DNA from 3 places in the Lactobacillus sp. W8093 genome. Region 3 is predicted to be linked to each of the others. Evidence: riboswitches for the same ligand, from Rfam matches in the RefSeq annotation. Region 3 holds a riboswitch; each other region holds the start of a gene.

Region 1 (5,485 bases), on a different contig from region 3:
CCAGTCAGCTTATACCGAAGATTTTTTGATGGCTACCAATTCTGGAATTATTCTCGATGGTATGAGTGACAAGGAAAAAGAAGCGGCGATGTACCAAGCAGCTCACTATGAGTTAGTTGCTTCGGCTTTAGCTGTTAAAATTGGTCATAAGATCAATCCTGATTTTCAAATCGGTTGTATGATTAATTATTCGCCAGTTAGACCACTAACACCTTCTTCAGATGATGTGCTGCTAGCTGATAAGTTCGAACAACGCCGTGACTGGTTCTCTGACGTTCATGTCTTTGGTGAATATCCCCAAGAAGTTGAAGCCTATATTGAACGAAATGGCTATCGTCCTGACATTAGTGATGAAGACAGAATTGTTTTAAAAGAAGGTACAGTTGATTACGTTGCATTTAGTTACTACCAAACAACGACTGTTTCAGCCCAGAATGTTAAACCTGATAAATTAAACGATTTAGCTCAAGCGATAGCCGTGAATCCCACCTTAGTAAGAAGCGATTGGGGCTGGGAAATTGATCCTACAGGCTTAAGAATCGCCTTAAATCACTTAACCGATCGGTATCATAAACCTTTATTTATTGTTGAGAACGGCTTGGGGGCTTACGATAAAGTGGAAAAAGATGGCGCTATTCACGACGATTATCGAATTGATTATTTAAGAAAACATATTTCAGAAATGGAAAAGGCAGTTGCAATGGACGGCGTAGATTTAATGGGTTATCTACCTTGGGGACCAATTGATTTAGTGTCTGCAGGAACAGGACAAATGGATAAACGGTATGGCTTTATTTATGTTGACAAAAATGATGCTGGTCAGGGTACCTTAAAACGCTCACGCAAGGATTCTTTTTACTGGTATAAAAAAGTAATCAAAACTAATGGTCTAGATTTAAATTAACAAAAAAAGTGGAGCTGCAAATGCAGCTTCACTTTTTTAATTAGTTCTTGTTAATTTTGAGATTCTTTTTGCAGTGCATTTGCCTGATAAAGTTTCTCATAAAGGTCAACTATCTCTCCTGCCAGGTCTCTAAAAGTGATAGCATTCATCAAGTGATCCTGTGAATGAACAACTAAAAGAGTAACTTTGGTATGTTCGCCTTGGGCTTCCTTAGTAAGCATACCAGTTTGAGAGTTATGCGCATCATTCAAAGATTCGTCTGATTCCTTTAACTTGGCACGGGCTCCAGTAATATCACCTTTTTTAGCTAACCGAATTGCTTCAAAAGCAAGACTCTTAGCATTACCGCCATTTGCAATCAGACCCATAGCAGCTTCTAATGTTTCTTGTTCTTTTTGAGCAGAGGTTTCTTGTTCAGCCATTTCAACCACCTTTAACCATTAATTAAATCTTCAGCCTGTTGCAAAACTGTTTTGCCGTCCATCATGCCATACGCACGCATTTCGATTACTCCCAGAGGAATATCTTTGCCATCTTTGCCCTTACCTTTAACTTTGTTTTTAAAGTCATCTTCCATATAACGAACTTGTGGCCCAAGCAATACACAATCAAGTTCGTCTTGTTCAATATGCTGATCAGCTTCTGCAGCTGGACAGGCAAAAATTTTTGCATCAATGCCTTCTTCTTCAGCTGCTTTTTGCATTTTAGTTACTAGTAACGAAGTACTCATTCCTGCACTGCAGTTGAGCATAATTGTTTGTTCAGCCATAATAATCCTATTCCTCCTAAAATGTATCTTATGATTTGTCTTCTCCATTATAGCACTATTAAAATAGCGCTTACTAATACGAATATTATTTTTTCATAAAAAAAGATAATAGCTTTAATGGATGTGAACAGTCCATTTTATTATTACCGCCAATGGCTAAGTCAAATCCCACTAATAATTCATCATTGCCTTCAATTAACCTTTTATTACATGTATCACAATTTTCCTCATCAAAATTAGTCTGGCAAATAGCAGTAAGCATGGCAGCGTCTCTTTCAAAGCCCTGCAAAAATGAATGCGCAACAATTTTTTAAAATGAGGAGCCGGATGATGCCAAATCATTCATTTTGCACCTACTATTAATTAGCTTATATTACCTTTTTCACATTTTATAATATAAAAATTAAGTCGCATTTTAAACCATATTTTTAAAAAATTGGCGAGAATAAGTAAATTCACGTTAACTGTTGGTAATTAAAGACAAAGTAAAGTAAAATGTTTAAGGATTAAAAAGGGAGTGGCATAATGTCTAGACTTGAAAAGCCTGTTGTGATTGGTATTACTGGTGGCTCAGGCAGCGGAAAAACTACCATTGCACAAAAAATCGTTGCTCAAATGCAAGAAGATGAACACGTTTTAATTATGACGCAGGATTCTTATTATAAGGATAACACCGGCATCCCCATGAGTAAGAGGATGAATATTAACTATGATCATCCTGACGCCTTTGATGTTCCTTTACTTAGAAAACAGCTAAGTGATCTCTTGAATTATCAACCCATTGAAATGCCTGTTTATGATTTTAAAGAACATACTCGCAGCAAAGAAACTGTCCACACCGAACCTGCTGATATTATTATTCTTGAAGGAATTTTAGTCTTAGCTAATAAAGAAATACGTGATTTAATGGATATCAAAGTCTATGTCGATACAGATGATGATATTCGTTTTATTAGAAGACTAGAGCGGGACTTAAGTGAACGTGGTCGTTCTATTGATTCAGTGATTGAACAATATTTGAATACGGTCAAGCCCATGTATCATCAGTTCATAGAACCCACTAAGCGTTATGCTGATATCATTGTACCTGAAGGTGGCAAAAACGATGTGGCAATTGACATGTTAACTACAAAGGTGCATTCAATTTTAAGTCAAAAGGAAAAATAAAAAAGAGTAATTGCTTTTTTGAAGTGACCCCAAATTTGTCCTAAATTTGGGGGTTACTTTGCTCGCAATACTCTTTTTTTATTAACAAATTAACTAATCAATTTTTGGTTTTAAAGCGTTGTCAAATAAATTAGTAATCAATTTAACCAAAACTCCGTCAAAAACTAGGGCTGAAATAATATTGGTAATAAACATTACAATTTGAACTTGCATGCTGAACTTGCTCCAGCCGTATAAAATATATGAAGGTATAAAACAACCAAATGAAGCAAAAAATGCACCAGTCAGAACACTTTTCCAAGTGAATTTTTGGTAACGTTCCTTTTTAGGAAAGAAGCCAATTTCATTGGTAGCACCTTGGATAACTCCTGATAAAATGGTTGTGGCTCCCCATTGGCCCCCGATTGCCATTTCCACAACGGCAGCCAATAATTCGCCAACTGTACCAGAACCCACTGTAGGGACAAAATACATTGCTAAAGGTCCTGCCATAAGCCATAAACCTGAAAAGACAGTGTCTGTGACCGGGGCAAAGCCAGTTGGAACCAGTAACATTTTAACTAAATTAAATGCCCAATTAAAGCCATAGGTATAAATGACACCCATAATAATTCCAATCAGTGCAATTAAGATGATTGACTTTACATTCCACTTTGATGATCTTGTAAACATAAAAATACTCCTAACTTAACATGTCATTAGGAGTATCATCATTAACTAATTGAACACTTCCCTAGCGCAGGTATTATCCCGTTCAGGTTCGGAGGGTATTTCTCAGCTTTTTGGCACCCCTAGTGACTTATTTAATTTTTATTAGTATAACACAAGTTAAATAATTTTTCTGGTCAATTTTGAAGATAGTTTTTTTAGACTGATTAAAATTGACTAAAACTAGCTAATTTTTCCTTAGTCAAATCACGGATAATGGCTACTGTCAGATCAACAGCAGCTTTAAAATCGCTATAGGCGCTAAAGCAATATGGCGAATGTTCATAACGCACTGGAATGCCGATAACAATTGTCGGGGCGCCATTTTCATAGTAAATCGCAGCACCATCTTGACCGCCACCAGTTCTAACAGAACGAGTATACGGAATATGATTTTGATCAGCCATAGCACAAGCATACTGTTGAAACTTAGGGTTTGGTAAAAATGACGTATCCATATCACGCAGCATCGGACCACGTTTTAATCCTGTTTGTGACAGCCAATCTGGTGTAAATGTATCATCTGCTGGGCATGATTCAAGGACAATTGCTAAATCTGGCTTGATAGCTCTGGCAGTCACATAAGCTCCGCGCAAACCAACTTCTTCCTGACTTGAAAGTGCCGCTACGACATTAAAATCGGTTTCTTCACCGTTTAAATTATCAAGGACATCTGCCATGGCAGCAGCGCCAAAGCGATCGTCAAAGTCTTTACCGAAAAATAAGCCGGTTTTTTCATTGTATTCACACTTCACATCAACAAAAATAGGACAGCCAGTGTCAATTTGATAGTCATTAATAGTTTCAGCACGAGAACTGGAGCCAACATCGATTGACATATCAGCTACATCAGGGACATTATTTCTTTCTTCTTCTGTCATAAAATGCGGTGGTTTAGTAGCAACCACTCCCGGCACATATTCACCAGCACGGTTCTTAATCTTAACGCGTAAAGCTGGGATATTATACTTTACCCAACCGCCAAGTGGTACAAACTTAATCATTCCGTTGGGACGAACTGCTTGCGTAATAAAGCCGACAGCGTCAGAGTGCGCATCAAGCTGGATAACTGGTCGATCCGGCTTATTCTCTTTTTTACTGGCATACACATTGAGCATGCCGTCAACCTTGACATTAGCAAAGTCATGTACAGTTTCAGTAAAAAGCTTAACAAATTCCTCTTCAAATCCTGATGTTGAATTAGCGTTTGAAAAAGCTTTAAGCATCTTTATTTCTTGTTTTTTATCCATTTTATTCGGCCTTTCACTTAAAATATCTTATCTTTCATTGTACCAAAGTCACAGTTAATTAAACTAGTGCTTTAAGTTGATTTGCAAATAATCCTACTGCTTTTAACAATATATATACTTTTTGTACGTAATTAGCTCCATAAATTACGTAAATTGACAAAAATAATCTGTTTTTTTGACCAAAAAATGATATAATCAAATTTATTAGGAATTTAGATTGTTTTAAATGAAGGGTAGATAAATGCCAAAAACCGACAACATTAATAATATTATTGATCACAAATTGTTTACTGAAGAAGACATCCATAATATGTGTGTTAAGCTGGGCAAACAGCTTACTGCTGACTATGCTGGTAAGAAGCCTTTAATTGTAGGTGCACTTAAGGGAGCTATTTTCTTTTTAACCGATTTGGTTAGAGAAATGGATGTCAAAGCGGAAATTGATTTTCTTGATGTTTCCAGCTATGGCGATGAAATGGAATCATCTGGAGAAGTTAAACTTATTTCAGATTTGGCTGCTGATGTTAAAGATCGTGACGTTTTAATTGTTGAAGATATTGTTGACACCGGTCTTACATTGGAATACATGAAGAATTTGCTCAAAAAACGCGGAGCTAAAAGTGTCAAGTGTTGCGTTTTGCTTAATAAAGAAGCCAATAGGACAAGTGACGTTGAAGTCGAATATTA
Region 2 (5,485 bases), on a different contig from region 3:
TTGGAGCCAGATCGACGTACAATTGAAGCGGCGTAATGATCTAATCCCTAACTTGGTCGAAACTACTAAAGGTTACGCTAAACACGAAAAAGAAACTTTAGAAAACGTTGTTCATTTGCGTAACCAGTTAACAAATATTCCTAGCGATGACCATGCTCAAACTCTGAAGGTTTCTAACCAAATTTCCGATGCCCTTAAGTCAATTTTTGCTTTATCAGAAAATTATCCTGATCTTAAAGCAAATCAAAACTTTTTGAAATTGCAAGAAGAATTAACTAACACTGAAAACAAGATTGCTTATTCCAGACAACTGTACAATTCATCAGCTGCCTTATATGATCAAAAACTTTTAACTTTCCCATCCAACATAGTTGCTCATATTCACGGCTTTAAGAAAGTTGATTACTTACAAACTAACGAGTCGGAAAAAGAAGTACCTAAAGTTAAATTTTAAATACTAGGTTATTTTTATGTTATTTCAACAAATTGCCAGCAATAAGCGTAAGACCGTTGGTATTATGGGTCTGTTTGTTATTATTTTGGCACTTGTAGGGGCAGGCTTAGGCTATCTTTTTAGTGATCGACCCGTCCTAGGGTTAGTTATTGCCGTCATTTTTAGTATCATTTATATGCTAATTGTCTTGCCTAACCCAGCCAACATGGTAATGAGTCTTAATCATGCCCAAGAAGTCCATGAGCAGGATAATCCAGAACTTTGGCACGTTGTAGAGGACATGGCACTTGTGGGACAGGTGCCGATGCCGCGTGTATTTATTATTGCCGATCCTAGTCCCAATGCCTTTGCGACAGGACGTGATCCTAACCATTCTGCTGTAGCAGTGACACAAGGCTTGCTTGACATGATGAACCGCGAAGAACTTGAGGGCGTCTTAGGTCATGAAATTTCTCATATTAGAAATTATGACATTCTGGTTTCTACTATTGCTGCAGTCTTGGTTGGCGTCATTTCATATTTATCGGGAATTGCCAGCCGCTACATCTGGTGGATTGACGATGATAGAGATAGAGACGACAACAACGGCGGTTCTATTGTTGTGATTTTCAAAGTTATAGCTATTTTGTTTGTGTTAATTCTGGGTCCGATCTGTGCCAGCTTAGCGCAAATGGCATTATCGCGTAATCGGGAATACTTGGCTGACGCTTCGTCAGTTGAATTAACGCGCAATCCTCAAGGATTAATTTCGGCGCTAGAGAAAATTGACGGTTCTGCACCAATGAAAAAAGCCGATCCGAGCAGTGCGGGAATGTATATTGAGGATCCATTACGCAAAAGACGCAGTTTTACGCATTTATTTGACAGTCATCCGCCGACAGCGGATAGAATTAAACGCTTGGAAAAAATGTAATAAATAAAGCAGCCTTTTCTAGTAAGGCTGCTTTTATTTTAAGTTGATATTTGCTTGTCGAAATAGTTCTGCACGCATCTGCACGGGCGTTTCATGGTAATATTCACTAAATTTTTTATAAAAGAATGATTTGCCGCTATAACCTACACGGGTAATTATTTCCTTAACAGAGATATCCGGGCGTGCCAGCAAACTTCGCGCTTCCTGCATACGTCTTTCATCAACATGTTCCATAAAACTTTTGCCCGTTTTTTGTTTAACCAAACTTGAAAAATAATTGGGGTTAAAGCCAAAATACTTGGCTGCATCATTAAGGCTGACATCAGTGAAATGAGCATCAATATACTGCTCTAACTCGGTTTGAGCAAACTGATGATTAGTAATCAACCTAGTTTCAGCAGCTAAGTCTTGGCTTCTAATTGCTAAAAATAAGAGCAAATTAAGTTCTGCCATAATTATGTTGCGTGCAAAAAGATTTTGATTGAGATATTCATCAATTACTTTTTTAACTAGATGAGCGGATTTAGACATTGGCGTGCCGCTCATACTTAATAAGCGTTTCTGATCAAAAGCTGTAGTAATTTTTTTAAGTAGACCCTTTTCTTCACGATTCAGTTTTGAGTAATCACCTAGAAAATCTTGCATAGTTAAATTAGGGTCAAATTCAAGTTTAACTAAAATATCTTTATGGCTTGGTTTTAAAATCTCGTAGTTGCATTTCTTCTGTAAAAAAATAATATTACCAGCACCCAAAGTAAGTTCCTGAGCGTTAATCCTGGTTTTGACTGCTCCTTTTGCCAAATAAAGAATGGTTAAGCCTGTAGTTTGATAACGATGTATCCCAGTATTACGATTTTCCAAAAAAGCACTGAATAAATTAAAATCTTCATTTCCCGGCTTTATTCTTATCTCATTTGTGTCCGACTTTTTTGAGTCCAAGACACTAGCCAAATATTGTTCTAACTTAACTGCCGCCATTACGTCACCTTCTTGTTTTATTTTTTATTTTCATAAATTTATTATATAGCAAATTGGCAGATTGCTAATAAATTTTTGTTATTTCACAATTATTACAGGCCGTTAAAAGCAAGACTAATCAGTCTAGACAATAAAAATTCTTTTAGGTATAATGAAAATAATATCGGGGTGCCGTATAGGCTGAGAATATACCCGTTGAACCTGCTATGGATAATGCCAGCGAAGGGAAAACGAAAGATTTTACGTCGTCAGGTATTCTCCTGACGATTTTTTTGGTAACTAAATTGATTAAATTAAATAACCTCACTTTTTCATACGATAAAGAAAATCAAATATTAACTGATATTAATTTAAAAATTCCTACGGGAGAATTTTCATTATTAGTTGGCCCTACCGGCTGCGGCAAGTCTACATTATTAAAAATTTTAGCAGACTTATACCCTAAATTTGCCGGTCACTTAAGCGGCACTGTGACTTTAGCCGGATTAAAATCAGCAATGATGTTTCAAAGTGCCGGTGAGCAGTTCACGATGGCAACGCCACGTGAGGAAATCATTTTTGCACTTGAAAACTTATGCCTAACCAAAGAGCAGTATGAGAAGCGTCTAAATGAAGCCGTTCAGTTTGCCCAAATTGATTATTTGCTTGATCAAAAAATTAATACCATGTCTGGCGGCGAACAGCAGCGGGTAGCTTTAGCCGTTTTAATTGCAATGAATGTTGACCTTTTTTTACTCGATGAGCCGTTTGCCAGTTGCGATCCTGCAGCCCGCAAGTTTTTGATTGCTAAACTAGCCCATTTGCGCGATCAGGGCAAAACAATCATTGTGAGTGACCACGTATTATCTGGTTATGAAGGCATTTGTGATAACCTGTTTCAATTTCAGGGTAAAAAAATAGTGCAACTTGCACCAGATGAAAAAGAACAGCTGTTACAGAAAAGTATGATGGCTGCCTCTTATTCTTTTGCTCTGCCAGAACAAAACGAGCAAAATTGTTTTACGCTGCAAAATACCCGAATTTATCAAAATCGTTTGCTTCTCAAGCAAGAACATTTAAACATTGTTGCTGGTAAAACTACCCTGATAACAGGAGCAAACGGTGTGGGCAAAACTTCGCTATTTAACGCATTAACTAAAATGTTGCCGTATTCTGGCAGTATCACTTACCACAATCAGGAAATTAACAAATTAGCGACCCGCAAGTACCTGCTTAAAGTCGGGCAAATTTTTCAAAGTGCAAGTGATCAGTTCATCAACGTTTCAGTGGCGGATGAAATTAATCTGAGCAAAAAGCACCGAACTAATTCTTTCTTTACGGATGAGAAAATAAATGAAACACTATCTTATCTTGAACTTGATTCTTTGCTTGATCATGTTGTTTACTCATTATCCGGTGGCCAACAGAAGAAACTGCAAATTTTGTTAATGCTGATCTCTGATCAAGACGTATTGCTGATTGACGAGCCCCTTAGCGGACTAGATACGGTTTCTGCAGGTAAAGTAATGACATTATTGAGAAAAAGCCAAAAGGCCCGCAACCAAACGTTATTAATCATTAGTCACGAATTAACTAATTTGGCTGATTGGTGCGACTATCATCTTGTTTTTCAAGACCAGCATTTAAGCTATACAAATAAGTGAGGCTATCAAAAATGAATCCTAGTTTCAAATTTTTTCTGGCACTAATTATTTCATTAGAAATATCTCTTAAGTCCAGTTTATGCACCAATTTGTTAATCATCGGTTTTGCATTAATTTATCTAATTTACAAACATATTAAATTAAAGAATTTGCTGCTAACACTCTTAATGCCCCTAATTGCCGCATTTACGGTTTTTGCCACTTTATATTGGTTTGCACCGCAACCTAACTTGCAAAATGCACTGAGTTTAGCCAGCCGTGTTTATGTCTATACGCTGACGATTTACTGTGTCTCAATTGGAACCACTGCCACGGACTTAGCTCGCTCTTTTGAACAAAACTTTCATTTACCGAGTAAGTTTGCTTATGGCGTTTTAGCTGCTCTCAATATTGTGCCGCGAATGAAAACAGCCGTTAAACAAATTCGGACTGCCGGCATGATGCGCGGCGTTTACCTGAGCTTTTGGTCACCCGTTCTCTATTTTAAAGCGATCTTAGTGGCTCTTAATTCAGCCGAAAATCTGGCACAAGGAATGGCATCTCATGGCTATCAGGAAAATGCTAAACGCTCCGTCATTGTTTCCATTCCTATTAAAAAAAGTGACTGGTTAACAGCTATCATTATCCTTCTTTTAGTAAACTTGGCTTTATTCACATTAAAATAAAAAAGTGGACGTTTATGTCCACTTTTTCTTTGCTATAAATGCTCTATAATAGCAACACTGCTTTATACGCAATTAATTCGCTGTCACGGGTCATAAACCGGCTATTGAGGCAATTTTGTCACTCCAGCACTTTTAACTGCCTATTACTTGTGATACGGACTCCCACTATTAATCATAAAGCTGCGATAAATTTGTTCAATTAGCACAACCCGCATTAACTGGTGGGGCATAGTCAATCTACCGAAACTCAATAAATCATCCGCCCGCTTATTAACGGCAGCACTGGTACCTAGGCTGCCACCAATTACAAAAGTAAGATCTGAATGACCGTAAGTGCCCAAATCTTTTATTTCTCCAGCAAGTTCTTCACTGCTTCTTTCTTTGCCTTTAATTGCCGTCACAAAAACATATTCTTTAGCTTTAATTTTACTGAGAATTCTCTGTCCTTCTATTTCTTTAACATTTTCCTGTTCTGCCGCACTAAATTTTTCAGGAGCTTTTTCATCTGGCACTTCTATTATCTGGACTTTGGCAAACCTGCTCAGTCTTTTTTGATACTCAGCAATCGCAGCCCTAAAATATTTTTCTTTTAACTTACCCACACAAACAATCTTAATATTCATAATTGCTATTTTATCCCCCAATTCCCAAAGTTTCCACCTGGTTTTTCCACAGCTGTGTATAAGCAAAATCTATATTTTGTGGTCTTTACCTTTAGTAAGCAAATAAATTGTGGTTAGCAAACTTTTTTACTTTACTTGAGAACAATTTACCCACAAACAGATTTTTCATAGTTATTTTTCACAAACTTTTAGACCTCAAATACTGCTGT
Region 3 (5,485 bases):
ACTGAAAAAAGCACAAAATGTGCACTTAAAAGTGATATCAGACTTTGCCAAAACTGGTAAAAGTAATATTGATCCCTTATATATGCACGCTGAAGACCAAATGATTACAGCGGAAACTTTTCTTGATTTAGCTACTGAATTAATTAAAACTAATTTAGAAATCAATAAGTTGAAACAAGAGAAACGAAATAATAAGGATTAATAATTTACTATTAGTTAGTCCACCAATTGGTCCGAAAGAAAAATAATGGAAATAGCACCTAAACTGATAAATTTTGAAAAAATGGGTATCGGTCTCTTTGTTCATTGGGGACTATACTCAAGATTTGCTAAGGGAGAATGGTCACAAAATATTTTAAATATTACCAATTATCAAAACGCTTTTAGCGAATTTAATCCCATTGAAGATAATATTCATAACTTAGTAAAACTGGCTAAAGAATGCGGTTTTAAGTATATTGTACTGACTGCTAAGCACCATGATGGCTTCTATTTATTTGATACCAAGGGCATCCACAATTTTGATAGTGTTCACACACCCTTTGGCAAAGATGTAATTAAAATATTTACACATGAGTGCCATGAGCAAGGAATTGCACCATTTATTTACTACGCTACTTATGATTGGCATAATAAAAAATATCAGGCAGATTTTAACGGATATTTAAAGGAATTACGCCAGCTAATCGGAATTCTCTGCACTAATTATGGCAAAATTGGCGGTTTCTGGTTTGATGGTAACTGGAACAAACCCAACGCTGATTGGCAGGATGAGCAGCTTTATCAGGAAATTAGAAAACTGCAGCCACAAGCTATTATTACCAACAACACCGGATTAGGAAAGCAAGGAATAAGTGACGGACGAAAAGTGGACGTCCTGACTTTTGAAAGAGGCAACCCTCAAGTAATCAACCATTTTCAAAATAATCGTTATTTTGCTGCTGAAACCTCATTGACTCTAAACAGACATTGGGGCAATGCCCAAAATGACCTTAATTATGTTTCGGCGCGGCACTTAATTGAACAAATTTGTCACACTCGCAAAGTGGGGGCAAATTTATTAATTAACGTGGGCCCAGAATTTGATGGCTCTTTAAATATTCATTGCCTGTCGTTACTAGAAATTATTAAACAATGGATGGCAATTAATAAAGAAGCAGTCTATAACACCAACAATTTTGAGCATAAAACTTACACCGCTGCTGGAAATGATAATGATTTTATTAAGGGTAATTATTTATTTGTGGATAATCTGGGTAATGTTGGCAATCAAAACGTAGTACTGGGAGGAGAAAAAATGCGAGAAATAGTATTTAATAATTTTCCGCCCCAAAAGATCGAGCGCATTGTTTGGCTGGATAATGGCACTAACGTGGCGTTTAAACAACTGCCAGAAAAAAGCCAACTGATAGTTAAAGCAGACGGATTCGAGTACGGAACCAACTTGGTAGAGCGTGTAGCCAAGATTTATTGAACTTCATTTAAATAAAAAGACTAATAAATTACCATAATAAGGTGGTGAGCCCCAAAAGTTAGACAACTTTTGGGGCTTTTTCACCTGTGGCGATATTAGTATCAATAAAATAGTGGCATAGTTTATCGGGTCCGACTTACTACTGTTTGTGTCATATTCTAATTTAGCAGTCTTTAACGCTTTGACTTTCCCCTTTTTACCAATGTTAGTCACGATTAGCACAAGAATGACCCACGAAAAGAACCTCTTGTAGTTAATAGTCACCGGTTCTTTAAAGAATTTGTTTCACCATTCAAACAAGTGTTAATTTACTGGACATTTTTGTATTTAAATTTCAGAAAATTAAGTTAAAATTGTCTTGCAAAATTACTTTTAAAATTTGTCCTTATCATGTTTTCTCTTGTACCAATCATGTATTTCAAAAAATGTACATATTGCGAAATAAAGCAGCACAACAACAAAAACCACAGTAATCACTTTAACGAAAACAGCAAAATTAAACAAAATTGATAACCATAAAAAGGCCACAAACACTGCTGCAATAGGTAAAAATATTTTATCAATTTTATGTTCTATAAAAAGTGTATGAAGCGCGTTATTTCGATCTGTATTTGTAATTTTCTTTTTCATCATGACCGCTCCTTTCGCCTAATATTAAAAATTAATTAATTAATTTTATTTAGTATAATATAGCATAAAAATTTAGGCAGCGAGTAATTGGCTAATTTTTTTGATCTAAAAAAAGCAGCTGCTATAATCATTTGCTTTACTTGACAAAATACTTGGTTAGATTATGTAAAGAAAGCTTGATATTATAAGCAGAATCATATTAAGCAGCAAAACATGACATTGTAATCTAGCATTAATTTCGTTATAATTGAAAGCGATAACACGAGGGGTGCCTTTTTGGCTGAGATGAAAATTATTTCAGACCCTTTGAACCTGTAAGTTAACACTTGCGTAGGAACGTGTCGAACCTGTTAAGCTTTGGCATTTTCACATGCTAAAGCTTTTTTTATTAATCAAAATTTTAAAGACAGTTAATTAGGAGAATATAATGCAGTTAGAATTATTAGACAAATTACGAGCGCAAAATCCTGTTATTTTCAACATTGCCAATTTTGTAACAGTTCAGGATGTGGCAAATGCTGTTAATGCTATTGGTGCTTCACCAATTATGAGCAATGAAGTCGCTGAAGCTGAAGAAATAGTGCGGCTGGCTTCTGCTGTTACAGTTAACATTGGCTGTTTAACCAAAGAGCAAATTAATCACATTAAAAAGGTGGAAGATTTAGCACGACAATATAATAAACCGATAGTGTTTGATCCCGTAGCCGTTGGTGCGGTTGAATATCGCTATAAAATTGCAGATAAGCTTTTGTGGGATTTTCATACGAGTATTATTCGCGGCAATATTGGTGAGATCGCTGCCTTAGGTGATTTTGAGTGGAATTCAAAGGGCATTGATGCAGGCTCCGGTTCTGGTGATATTGATGAAATTACTGCAAAAACAGCGCAGAAATACCACTGTACAGTTATTGCCAGTGGTCCTACAGATACAATCAGCGACGGCAAAAGACTAGCGCATATACATAACGGCTCGCCCCTTTTTAAAACCCACGTGGGCTCTGGTGACATGTTGACTAGTATTGTTACAGCATTTACTGCAGTTGCTAACGATCCTTTTGAAGCAGCTCAAATAGGTGCTTTAGTTTTCAGTTGCGCTGGTCAATTAGTAGTTCAAGATCATCCCAATGTCGGACCAGGTACTTTTGGCATGTATCTCATGGATTATTTGTATAAAGTAAAAGCCGTAGATATTGAACAAATTGCTGATTTTGATTAAGGAACTTTATGATGACTGAAAAAATTAATTCTTTTCCCCAAGTTTTAACCATTGCCGGTACAGATTCTGGTGGTGGTGCCGGGATAATGGCTGACCTTAAAACTTTTCAAATGCAAAAAGTATTTGGGACAGCTGTAGTGGTAGCCGTGACAGCACAAAACACTTTAGGTGTGCAAAAATCTTTTTTACTACCTTTAGAAATGATCGATGCCCAATTCGCCTCTCTGGCAGAAGATTTCCGCATCCGTGCTTGTAAAACGGGAATGTTAGGTGATGCAGCTCATGTTCACCAAGTTGCACTTAATTTGCAAAAGTATGACTTTGGTCCTATTACCATAGATCCAGTAATGGTTGCTAAGGGTGGTGCTCCATTATTAAGTCAAGATGCTGTCGCCACCGTTAAAAACGAATTGCTGCCTTTAGCCGATCTAATAACACCCAACTTGCCAGAAGCAGAAACTTTAACTGGCATCAAGGTACAAATGCAAGATCAATATCCAGAATTAGCTCATAAATTACAAGATATGGGAGTTAAAAATGTGCTAATTAAAGGCGGTCATGCAAGTAGCGATCAAGTAAAAGATTATGCTTTATTTGCTGATGGTTCCGATCTTTGGGTCAGCAGTTCCAGAATACATACCGAACGCACTCACGGCACCGGTGATACCTTAGCTGCAGCAATTACAGCCCAGCTGGCTTTAGGTCAAAGTTTGCCTACGGCAATTAAAATTGCTAAAAAGTACGTTACTAAAACTATTAAGGAAACCATTCAAGTTGGTCATGGTCATGGCCCTTTAAATCATTGGGGTCAGTAATTTAGGAGAAATAATGAAAAACTTTAACACTGATTTTTTACATGCTTACTTTATTTGTGGCAGTCAGGACGTGCCAGAAGGTAAAACATTACCAGGCATAGTCGAAGAAGCTCTTGCTGCAGGTATTACTGCTTTTCAATTGCGGGACAAGGGTTCTAATTCAACTTTAAGTGAAGCCGAGAGACTCCCTATGGCGCAAAAGCTGCACCAATTGTGTTATGCATATCACGTGCCCTTCTTCATTGACGATGATGTTCAGCTGGCACAACAAGTTCATGCCGAAGGCGTTCATGTTGGTCAAAGCGATGAAGAAATCAGACAGGTCATTAAAGAAGTTGGCGGTCGGATGATTATCGGCTATTCCTGCTCGAATTTAACGCAAGTTGAGCAAGCCAATAAAATTAGCGGAATTGATTATTATGGCAGTGGCCCAATTTATGCCACCCAATCTAAAAGTGATGCCGACCCCGAAATTGGTATTGCCGGCTTAAGCCAACTGGTCAAAAGCACAACCAGGCCAATTGTTGCTATTGGTGGGATTACCGCTAGCGACTTAAGCGCAATTGCTAAAACTAAAGCAGCTGGAGCTGCGGTCATTTCTTTGATTGCTCAAAGCAATGATATTAAGCAGACCGTTAGTCAAATGCTCACAGCGCCATGGGTGAAAAATGACTAGTATATTTTAAAAACAAAAAAATGATTCTGCACTTGGCAGAACCATTTTTTATTGATAATAAACAGTTATAAATTGATAAAAATATCAGTTAATTTTTGGAATTAACCTAGCTGGGCAATCTTTTGCAGTGTTCTAATCATTTGGGCTACAAAACCGGACTCATTATCATACCAGGCGTAGCCTTTAACTAGTTGTACCCCATTATCTCCAGTTTCAACTTGGGTGAGAGTTGGATCAAATACCGAACCAAATTCAGTGCCAATAATATCTGATGACACAATTTGGTCGTCATTATAGCCAAAAGAAGCATTGCCTTCGGTATGCTTTTTAATTCTAGCGTTAAATTCTTCAGCTGTAACTTTCTCTCCCAAAATAGCGGCTAGTTCAGTAATAGAACCAGAAATAACAGGGACTCGTTGAGCAATACCCGTAAGTTTGCCATCCAGTTCAGGTATAACTAGTCCAATCGCTTTAGCTGCTCCAGTTGAATGCGGAATAACATTAGCGACAGCGGCACGAGCATTACGGACGTTGCCACCACGATCAGGTCCATCCTGTAACATTTGTGAAGCAGTATAGGCATGCGTTGTAGACATAATGCCCACCTGAATGCCAAATTCATCGTTCATTGCCTGTGCTAATGGTGCTAAACAATTAGTGGTACATGAGCCTGC

The links. Region 3 has a riboswitch for thiamine pyrophosphate ahead of thiM (hydroxyethylthiazole kinase). Riboswitches for the same ligand answer to the same signal wherever they lie in the genome.
Region 1: it holds a riboswitch for thiamine pyrophosphate, as region 3 does, so the genes downstream of both, H3T47_RS08530 (ECF transporter S component) here and thiM (hydroxyethylthiazole kinase) in region 3, are expected to answer to the same signal.
Region 2: it holds a riboswitch for thiamine pyrophosphate, as region 3 does, so the genes downstream of both, H3T47_RS01090 (ATP-binding cassette domain-containing protein) here and thiM (hydroxyethylthiazole kinase) in region 3, are expected to answer to the same signal.

Annotation. Positions count from the first base shown of each region.
Region 1 is NZ_JACFRL010000012.1:50,110-55,594, forward strand. Features, by position in the region: gene H3T47_RS08505 (6-phospho-beta-glucosidase) at 1-904, shown strand, start outside; gene H3T47_RS08510 (PTS lactose/cellobiose transporter subunit IIA) at 955-1,326, opposite strand; gene H3T47_RS08515 (PTS sugar transporter subunit IIB) at 1,338-1,673, opposite strand; gene H3T47_RS08520 (hypothetical protein) at 1,759-1,935, opposite strand; gene udk (uridine kinase) at 2,199-2,840, shown strand; gene H3T47_RS08530 (ECF transporter S component) at 2,934-3,512, opposite strand; TPP riboswitch at 3,554-3,643, opposite strand; gene H3T47_RS08535 (M42 family metallopeptidase) at 3,716-4,798, opposite strand; gene hpt (hypoxanthine phosphoribosyltransferase) at 5,040-5,485, shown strand, end outside.
Region 2 is NZ_JACFRL010000001.1:228,083-233,567, forward strand. Features, by position in the region: gene H3T47_RS01075 (LemA family protein) at 1-454, shown strand, start outside; gene htpX (zinc metalloprotease HtpX) at 471-1,367, shown strand; gene H3T47_RS01085 (AraC family transcriptional regulator) at 1,401-2,345, opposite strand; TPP riboswitch at 2,500-2,590, shown strand; gene H3T47_RS01090 (ATP-binding cassette domain-containing protein) at 2,552-3,988, shown strand; gene H3T47_RS01095 (energy-coupling factor transporter transmembrane protein EcfT) at 4,000-4,653, shown strand; gene rlmH (23S rRNA (pseudouridine(1915)-N(3))-methyltransferase RlmH) at 4,797-5,276, opposite strand.
Region 3 is NZ_JACFRL010000002.1:42,615-48,099, forward strand. Features, by position in the region: gene H3T47_RS01485 (PTS lactose/cellobiose transporter subunit IIA) at 1-202, shown strand, start outside; gene H3T47_RS01490 (alpha-L-fucosidase) at 248-1,474, shown strand; gene H3T47_RS01495 (hypothetical protein) at 1,847-2,104, opposite strand; TPP riboswitch at 2,359-2,458, shown strand; gene thiM (hydroxyethylthiazole kinase) at 2,532-3,320, shown strand; gene thiD (bifunctional hydroxymethylpyrimidine kinase/phosphomethylpyrimidine kinase) at 3,332-4,135, shown strand; gene thiE (thiamine phosphate synthase) at 4,146-4,811, shown strand; gene gap (type I glyceraldehyde-3-phosphate dehydrogenase) at 4,913-5,485, opposite strand, start outside.